DNA from 4 places in the Pseudomonas sp. GW823-FHT02E01 genome. Region 2 is predicted to be linked to each of the others. Evidence: predicted binding sites of a transcription regulator. Region 2 holds the regulator's gene; each other region holds the start of a gene.

Region 1 (2,191 bases), on a different contig from region 2:
CGTTGGCCAGGTTGTTGGAAATGGTGGTCAGGTTGGTGTCCTGGGCGGACAGACCTGTTTTGGCAACCCATAGAGCCGGAAGCATTCGATTCTCCTCGTGCGCCTGTTTTACGGCGCGACGTTCTGGTAATTAGCTGATCTGCAAGACCCGAGCCATGGCCTGGTCATCGTCTTTGGCGGTGTTCATCATCTTGATGTGCAGCTCGAACTGCTTGGCCAGGGCCAGAACGGAGGTCATCTCCTCCACGGCATTGACGTTGCTCGATTCGAGGAACCCGGACACCAGCTTGACGTTGGCATCGGCCTGCGCAGGCGCGCCGTCCTTGGTGTGGATCGAACCATCCAGGCCCTTGGTCATGTTCTTGAAGTCCGGGTTGACCAGCTTGATGCGGTCGACTTCCGCCATCACCCGGGGACCTTCGCCCATCGCGCGGATGCTGATGGTGCCGTCCTCGCCGACTTCGATCTGCTGCTCCGGCGGCACGGAAATCGGCCCGCCATTGCCCATGACCGGCATGCCGTTGCCGGCGCGCAGCACACCCAGGGCGTCAACGTTCAGGCTGCCGGTGCGCACGTAGCTTTCACCGCCATCGGGATTCTGTACGGCAATCCAGCCGTTGCCTTGCACGGCAACGTCGAGGTCGCGGCCGGTTTCCACCAGTGAGCCGGGGGAAAAATCCGTGGCCGGGCGTTCGGACATGGCAAACGCACGCGCCGGAAAGCTGTCACCGAACACCGGCATCGAACGGGCCTGCTCCAGGTCTTTCTGGAAGCCGTTGGTGGAGATGTTCGCGAGGTTGTTGGCATGAGCCTTTTGCGCCAGTGCATTCTGGCTGGCGCCGGTCATTGCCACATAAAGGTACTTGTCCACACTCTTTCCTCTGCCTGCCGGACGTTTGCCGCCCACTGCTGTGTTGCGCAGGCTGTAGCAATTTGCAGACCAACTTGCGCGCAGCGGCTCCAACCCCCTTTAAACAGAGGGCTGGAGGCTAATCAGAAGGGAATCGAACGATGTATCGAAGACGAAAAACCGGCGCGGTTATGCCGCTTGGCGGCAACGCCTTGAAAAGCCGGCTACCAACCTTTCACGCCGCTCATGTCGGGCAATTTGTGGGCAATGCCTTTATGGCAATCGATACAGGTCGCCTGGCCGCTGGCCAATGAGGTGGAGTGCATGTTGGCGGCGCGTTTACCCTGGCGTGTGAAGTCCATGAACTCGAAGTTATGGCAGTTGCGACACTCCCGGGAATCGTTGGCCTTGAGCCGTGCCCACTCGTGTTCGGCCAGCTCCCGGCGCATGCCCAGAAACTTGTCCCGGGTACTGATAGTGCCGAACAGCTTGCCCCAGACCTCCTTGGAAGCCTGCATCTTGCGGGCGATCTTGTGCGTCCACTCGTGGGGGACGTGACAGTCCGGGCACGTGGCGCGCACACCCGAGCGGTTGGTGTAGTGAATGGTTTCCTGCAACTCGACAAAAACGTTGTCACGCATTTCATGGCAGGACGTGCAGAACTTCTCGGTGTTGGTCGCTTCCAGCGCGGTGTTGAACCCACCCCAGAAAATCACCCCGGCGATAAACCCGCCGAGAGTCAGGAAACCCAGGCTGTAATGCACGCTGGGCCGACGCAGCACACCCCAATAATCCTTGAGCAAGGCAAGCAAAGATTTCATGGCCTTTCCTCAAGGTTTCGGCTGGTGGTTGATTTCGTCTTGCAAGACCTGGTCGATGTTCTTGAAGCTGTTGCTCACCAGTGGCTTCACATCCTTTTGCGGCACGTGACACTGGTTGCAGAAGTATCGGCGCGGCGACACCGCCGCCAATGCCTGGCCGTCACGGTCCATGTAGTGAGTGATGCTGATCATCGGCGCCTGGGTACGCGCACTGTTGGCGCGACTGTGGCAGGTCAGGCACTTGTTGCTGTTCATGTCGATGGCATACCCGCGAATGCTGTGGGGTATGGTGGGCGGTTGATCGGGGTAATTGCGCTCACGCTTGAGGTCCTTGTTCTCGTCTTCGGCAATGGGCGGTGCCGGCAGCTCCTGGGTCAGGGTCCCGCCGACTCGCCGTCCATCCGGTGCCGGCGCATCCAGTGGGTAACCGGGTTCTGCCGCAAATGTCGCGGGCAGCCACATCAGCAGCATGACAAGCAAGGACAGCGAACGATAATTCATGAAAGCTCTCCTTATGCCG
Region 2 (2,191 bases):
CTGAGCAGCCACTCACCAGCGCCTCCGTGCCGACAAGCGTGGTCAGCCCTCGACAAGGGCAGCGCAGCAACACCGCTTTATAGTTTTTTATTGTTACAGCGCTCTAGGCAAACCCTTTAGTTTCAGGCATATAATTTGCTTAAGTTTGGCGCCCCGGCGCCCTGTAGTGGATGGCGCATGTGCGCCGGCGAATAAGGTGTTAAGCCCCTGCCATGAAACCATCGCTAGTCTTGAGAATGGGCCAGCAGCTGACGATGACACCGCAGCTGCAACAGGCCATCCGCCTGCTCCAATTGTCGACCCTGGACCTGCAACAGGAAATCCAGGAGGCCCTGGAGTCCAATCCGATGCTCGAACGCCAGGAAGAAGGCGACGACTTCGACAATTCCGACCCCCTGGCCGATAACGCCGAACAAAAGCCCAACACCGACATCCAGGAGCCCTCCTACCAGGAAAGCGCCCCGACGGTTGATAACCTCGATGAGGGTGACTGGAACGAGCGTATCCCCAACGAACTCCCCGTCGACACCGCGTGGGAAGACGTTTACCAGACCAGCGCCAGCAGCCTGCCCAGCAATGATGATGACGAGTGGGACTTCACCACCCGCACCTCGGCCGGCGAAAGCCTGCAGAGCCACTTGCTGTGGCAACTGAACCTGGCCCCGATGTCCGACACCGATCGCCTGATCGCCGTGACCCTGATCGACTGCATCAACAATCAGGGCTACCTGGACGAAACCCTCGAGGAAATCCTCGAAGCGTTCGACCCGGAACTGGACATCGAACTGGACGAAATCGAAGCCGTCCTGCACCGCATCCAGCAATTCGAGCCCGCCGGCATCGGCGCCCGCAACCTGGGCGAATGCCTGCTGCTGCAATTGCGCCAGCTGCCTGCCAAGACCCCTTGGCTGGCCGAGGCCAAGCGCCTGGTCACCGATTACATCGACCTGCTTGGCAGCCGCGACTACAGCCAGTTGATGCGTCGCATGAAGCTCAAGGAAGATGAGCTGCGCCAGGTCATCGAGCTGGTCCAGAGCCTCAACCCGCGCCCGGGCTCGCAGATCGAGTCCACCGAAGCCGAGTACGTCGTTCCTGACGTCATCGTGCGCAAGGACAACGAGCGCTGGCTGGTGGAGCTCAATCAGGAGTCGGTGCCACGGCTGCGGGTCAATGCCCAGTACGCCGGTTTCGTGCGCCGCGCCGACACCAGCGCCGACAATACCTTCATGCGCAATCAGTTGCAGGAGGCCCGCTGGTTCATCAAGAGCCTGCAAAGCCGCAATGAAACCCTGATGAAGGTTGCCACCCAGATCGTCGAGCATCAGCGCGGCTTTCTGGAGTACGGCGACGAAGCCATGAAGCCGCTGGTCCTGCATGACATCGCCGAAGCGGTCGGCATGCATGAATCGACGATTTCACGGGTGACCACCCAGAAGTTCATGCACACCCCCCGGGGCATTTATGAACTGAAGTACTTTTTTTCCAGTCACGTAAGCACCTCCGAAGGCGGCGAATGCTCGTCCACGGCGATCCGGGCGATCATCAAAAAACTGGTTGCAGCGGAAAATCAGAAAAAGCCGTTGAGTGACAGCAAGATCGCTGGTTTACTGGAGGCACAAGGCATTCAGGTGGCTCGCCGCACCGTCGCCAAGTACCGCGAATCCCTCGGGATCGCGCCTTCGAGCGAACGCAAGCGGTTGATGTAGGGCCACGCCACAGCGTTCCAGTGGTAGATCATCTGATCTACCGCTTTATGCACTGGCAACGAAGGAGAAGCTGTATGCAAGTCAACATCAGTGGACACCAACTGGAAGTGACCGAACCTCTTCGCACCTACATCGGCGAAAAACTCGAACGATTGGAGCGACATTTCGACAAGATCACTAATGTGCAGGTCACGATGACCGTCGAAAAACTGAAGCAGAAAATCGAAGCCACGCTGCATATTCCCGGGAATGAAGTGGTCGCCAACGCGGAACATACCGATATGTATGCCGCGATCGACGCACTCACCGACAAGCTGGATAAACAACTCAAAAAGCATAAGGAAAAGACCCAGAGCCTCCTCCAGGGCGCAACCGGTCGTTAACACTCCCAACCCATGATCCGACTTGAAAGTATCCTGACCCCCGGCCGTTCCCTGGTGAACGTGCCGGGAGGCAGTAAAAAGAAAGCCCTCGAACAAATTGCC
Region 3 (2,191 bases), on a different contig from region 2:
CGCAAGTCGATATGGCGTGGCGCAATGCCGTTTTCGACAAAGGTCGGACAGGTCGACAGTGACAGCGTCGGTTGCGCGATATACGCATGGGGCTTGGCGATGATCCGCGCGCGGAAGGCTTCGATTTCCGCCGCCGTCGCCGCCGGCCCCACCAGCATTCCGTACCCGCCGGAGCCTTGGGTTTCCTTGACCACCAGTTCTGGAAGATTGGCCAGCACGTGGGAAAGCTCAGACGGATTACGGCATTGCCAGGTCGGCACGTTCTTCAGGATCGGTTCTTCATCGAGGTAGAAACGGATCATGTCGGTAACGAACGGATACACCGATTTGTCGTCCGCTACCCCCGTGCCAATGGCATTGGCCAGCACCACGTTGCCGGAACGGTAGGACGACAGCAGCCCCGGCACACCGAGCATCGATTCCGGGTTGAAGGCCAGGGGATCGAGGAAGGCGTCGTCGAGGCGACGATAAATCACGTCGACCGCTTTCGGCCCGTCGGTGGTGCGCATGTAGACCTTGTCGTCACGCACGAACAGGTCCGCGCCCTCCACCAGTTCCACGCCCATTTCCCGCGCCAGGAACGCATGTTCGAAGAACGCACTGTTGAAGCGCCCCGGCGTCAGCACCACCACGCTCGGGTTATCGATGGGGCTTGAACTTTTCAGGGTGTCGAGCAGCAAGTTCGGGTAGTGGTCGATGGGGGCAATGCGTTGCGCCGCGAACAGCTCGGGAAACAGGCGCATCATCATCTTGCGGTCTTCGAGCATGTAGCTGACGCCGCTCGGCGTACGCAGATTGTCTTCAAGCACGTAGTAGGTGCCATCGCCGTCGCGCACCAGGTCGACGCCGGAGATGTGCGAATAGATATCGCGGTGCAGGTCCAGGCCCTGCATCGCCAACTGGTACTGCTCGTTGGCCAGCACCTGCTCGGCCGGAATGATGCCGGCCTTGATGATGCGCTGCTCGTGGTAAAGGTCGGCGAGGAACATGTTCAACGCCTTGACCCGCTGGATGCAGCCGCGTTCGACAATCCGCCATTCGCTGGCGGGGATGCTGCGTGGAATGGTGTCGAAGGGGATCAGGCGCTCTGTGCCCTGCTCGTCCCCGTAGAGCGTGAAGGTAATCCCGGCGCGATGAAACAACAGATCGGCCTCGCGTCGCCGTTGTGCCAGAAGCTCGTCAGGCGTCTCGGCCAGCCAACGGGCAAACTCCCGATAATGCGGGCGGACCAGGCCGCCGGCATCGTACATCTCATCAAAATAGGTGCGGATCATGCCGTACTCCTTGTCACTCGGACGTCCAGACCTTCGCAAGGCCCGTGCCATCGGCATAAACGCTTAAATTTCAATCGGTTGGATAATCAACGCGCACGTACCGCACCAATCCTGTGCGGTAAATGCCCCAACCTGATCGCCCCCGCTTCATTGCAAGGCGTGGTAGTCGCCTATCACCAGCATAGTCAGAGTTGATTTCACTGCCCGCCAATGGGTACGGATAATCCAGGCATTCGCTGAAAAGCTCATCGAACTTCCCTTTTAGCCGCCTGCCCTGGCGGCTTTTTTTTGGTGTCCAACGCCCACAAATGAAAACGGCCAACCCGAAGGTCAGCCGTGATTGCTGATTGTCACTGTTCATAAGGTTATGCGAGTCGCCCTCGTACCTCCTGTTTCACACCCCAGCCTTCGATGATGCCGCCCAGAGGCTCGACCACTGCTTCGAAACCCTGTTCGAAGTCGCCAATATCGTCGTAGGTGGCATACATGACCTTGCACAGCTCCAGCGCCCAGGCGCCGTCGTCGCGCACACTGACTTGCGCATCCAGGGATTCACCACGGTGGAAATGACCTGCCGCCCTGCGTGCCCGCTCCTCATCCGGGAAAATGGCGTAGAACTCGATGGGATGAAACCGTGAAAAGTCAAAACCGCCTTCTTTCATGCGGCGCAGCACGCTGCTGCTGATGTCTTCTTGATAGGCTGTGCTCATGAAACGTCCTCCTCAAAACGATGGATAGACTTTCCGTACTCCCTCACCCGCAACCGAACAGCGCGAGCGACGGCAACCGATGTGCCGGCGGGAAACAAGCATGGAGCTGACAAGACCAGACCTTAGCGATTCATTCGCTGATCTCGCTTGCAGAGTAGCCTCAAGACAGAGCCCGTGCCAAGGCCTGGATGCGAATGCGACAGGTGT
Region 4 (2,191 bases), on a different contig from region 2:
GATTTCTTCTTCGCTTTTCAGGGCGATGTAAGCGTCGATGAAGTCGTCGCTGAAAACGCCGCCTTTGGTCAGGAACGCACGACCTTTGTCCAGCTCTTCCAGGGCTTCTTTCAGGCTGCCGCAAACTTGTGGGATCTCTTTGGCCTCTTCAGGCGGCAGGTCGTACAGGTTTTTGTCAGCGGCGTCGCCAGGGTGGATCTTGTTCTGGATGCCGTCCAGGCCAGCCATCAACAGTGCGGCGAAGCACAGGTACGGGTTGGCAGCCGGATCCGGGAAGCGTGCTTCGATACGGCGGGCTTTCGGGCTCGACACGTAAGGAATACGGATCGAAGCGGAACGGTTGCGAGCCGAGTAGGCCAGCATCACTGGAGCTTCGAAGCCTGGAACCAGACGCTTGTAGGAGTTGGTCGCCGGGTTGGTGAAGCCGTTCAGGGCCTTACCGTGCTTGATGATGCCGCCGATGAAGTACAGGGCGGTGTCGGACAGGCCGGCATAGCCTTCGCCAGCGAAGGTGTTCTTGCCATCTTTCCAGATGGACATGTGTACGTGCATACCCGAGCCGTTGTCGCCGTACAGAGGCTTAGGCATGAAGGTCGCGGTGCGGCCGTAGGCATCGGCAACGTTGTGCACAACGTACTTCAGGGTTTGGGTTTCGTCGGCTTTCTTCACCAGGGTGTTGAACTTGACGCCGATTTCGTTCTGGCCGGCAGTTGCCACTTCGTGGTGGTGAACTTCGACGGTCAGGCCCATTTCTTCCAGTGCGTTGCACATGGAGGTACGGATTTCGTGGTCGTGGTCGAACGGCGGAACCGGGAAATAGCCGCCTTTGACGCCTGGACGGTGGCCTTTGTTGCCGCCTTCGATGTCCTGGTCGGACATCCACGAACCTTGTTCAGAGTAGATCTTGAACATGGAACCGGAAATGTCGGACTTGAACTTCACCTGGTCAAAGATGAAGAACTCTGGCTCCGGACCGGCGTATACGGTGTCACCGATAGCGGTGGCTTTCAGGTGCTCTTCGGCGCGCTTGGCGATCGCACGTGGGTCGCGGTCGTAGCCTTGCATGCTCGAAGGCTCGATGATGTCGCAGACCAGGATCAGGGTCGGTTCTTCGGTGAACGGATCCAGAACAGCGGTGGAGTCGTCCGGCATCAGGATCATGTCGGAGGCTTCGATGCCTTTCCAGCCGGCGATGGAGGAGCCGTCGAACATTTTGCCGACTTCGAAGAAGTCGTCATCCAGCGCATCGCGAGCCGGCATGGTCACGTGGTGCTGAGTGCCTTTGGTGTCCGTGAAGCGCAGATCAATCCACTTGACGTCATGATCTTTGATGAGTTGAACCGACTTCGACATAGTGTCCTCCGGGTGTATTAGGGCTGGTAGTGGATGCCCTTAAATGTTTGTGATGCCGGCGCGAATACTCTGCCAAGGCAACCTGCCTCACAAGGGAGCAAATTGCATGCCAGTGCCCCAGCATGGATTTTTTGCCCCAAAATCACGCTTGAGAGGGCGTTTTGCCCTTTAAAGCAGAAAAGCTCGCCCTGTAATGTGGCGCCATATCCAATAAGTGACCTGTTTTGGTGCATGCAAAACCTTCTGCACATTAACTGGTTAAACCTTGAGCAATTTCCGCTATAATCCGCGCCCCCCTTTTTCGGCAGGCCATGCGCGCGCTGTTTCCATGAAATTAATCGTAAAAGTCTTCCCCGAGATCACCATCAAGAGTCGACCTGTCCGGACGAAATTTATCCGCCAGTTGGCCAAAAACATCCGCGCCGTGCTCCGTGATCTGGACCCGGTCGTGGTGGTGAACGGCGTGTGGGACAATCTCGAGCTGGAAACCCGTGTTACCGACCCGAAAGCCTTGAAAGAGATGGGTGAGCGCCTGACCTGCATGCCGGGCATCGCGCACTTTCTGCAGATCGACGAGTACCCGCTGGGCGACTTCGACGACATCACCGAAAAGTGCAGGCAGCACTACGGCGATGCGCTGGCCGGGAAAATTTTCTCGGTGCGCTGCAAGCGTGCGGGCAAGCACACGTTCAGCTCGATGGACGTCGAAAAATACGTCGGCAGCAAGCTGCGTCGCGAGTGCGGCGCCGCCGGGATCGACCTGAAAGCGCCGGAAATCGAAGTCCGGATCGAAGTTCGCGACCAACGGTTGTTCGTGATCCACAGCCAGCACAACGGC

What was found. Region 2 encodes sigma-54, which starts transcription at its own class of promoters, with help from an activator protein. Its sites were predicted from a motif close to ANTGGCATNNANNTTGCTNT; they were not measured.
Region 1: a site for sigma-54 is predicted at 926-945, ahead of AC1RDQ_RS24300 (flagellar basal body rod protein FlgF). Genes of this name have one in related genera too.
Region 3: a site for sigma-54 is predicted at 1,307-1,326, ahead of AC1RDQ_RS20685 (circularly permuted type 2 ATP-grasp protein). Genes of this name have one in related genera too.
Region 4: a site for sigma-54 is predicted at 1,448-1,467, ahead of glnA (type I glutamate--ammonia ligase). Genes of this name have one in related genera too.

Annotation. Positions count from the first base shown of each region.
Region 1 is NZ_JBXAJS010000011.1:172,055-174,245, forward strand. It holds gene flgG (flagellar basal-body rod protein FlgG) at 1-85, opposite strand, end outside; gene AC1RDQ_RS24300 (flagellar basal body rod protein FlgF) at 131-871, opposite strand; gene AC1RDQ_RS24305 (cytochrome c3 family protein) at 1,075-1,671, opposite strand; gene AC1RDQ_RS24310 (nitrate reductase cytochrome c-type subunit) at 1,681-2,142, opposite strand; gene napA (nitrate reductase catalytic subunit NapA) at 2,184-2,191, opposite strand, start outside.
Region 2 is NZ_JBXAJS010000017.1:22,866-25,056, forward strand. It holds gene AC1RDQ_RS27565 (RNA polymerase factor sigma-54) at 213-1,706, shown strand; gene hpf (ribosome hibernation-promoting factor, HPF/YfiA family) at 1,781-2,089, shown strand; gene ptsN (PTS IIA-like nitrogen regulatory protein PtsN) at 2,102-2,191, shown strand, end outside.
Region 3 is NZ_JBXAJS010000008.1:258,494-260,684, forward strand. It holds gene AC1RDQ_RS20685 (circularly permuted type 2 ATP-grasp protein) at 1-1,274, opposite strand, end outside; gene AC1RDQ_RS20690 (ribonuclease E inhibitor RraB) at 1,640-1,984, opposite strand.
Region 4 is NZ_JBXAJS010000004.1:380,139-382,329, reverse strand. It holds gene glnA (type I glutamate--ammonia ligase) at 1-1,353, opposite strand, end outside; gene thiI (tRNA uracil 4-sulfurtransferase ThiI) at 1,682-2,191, shown strand, end outside.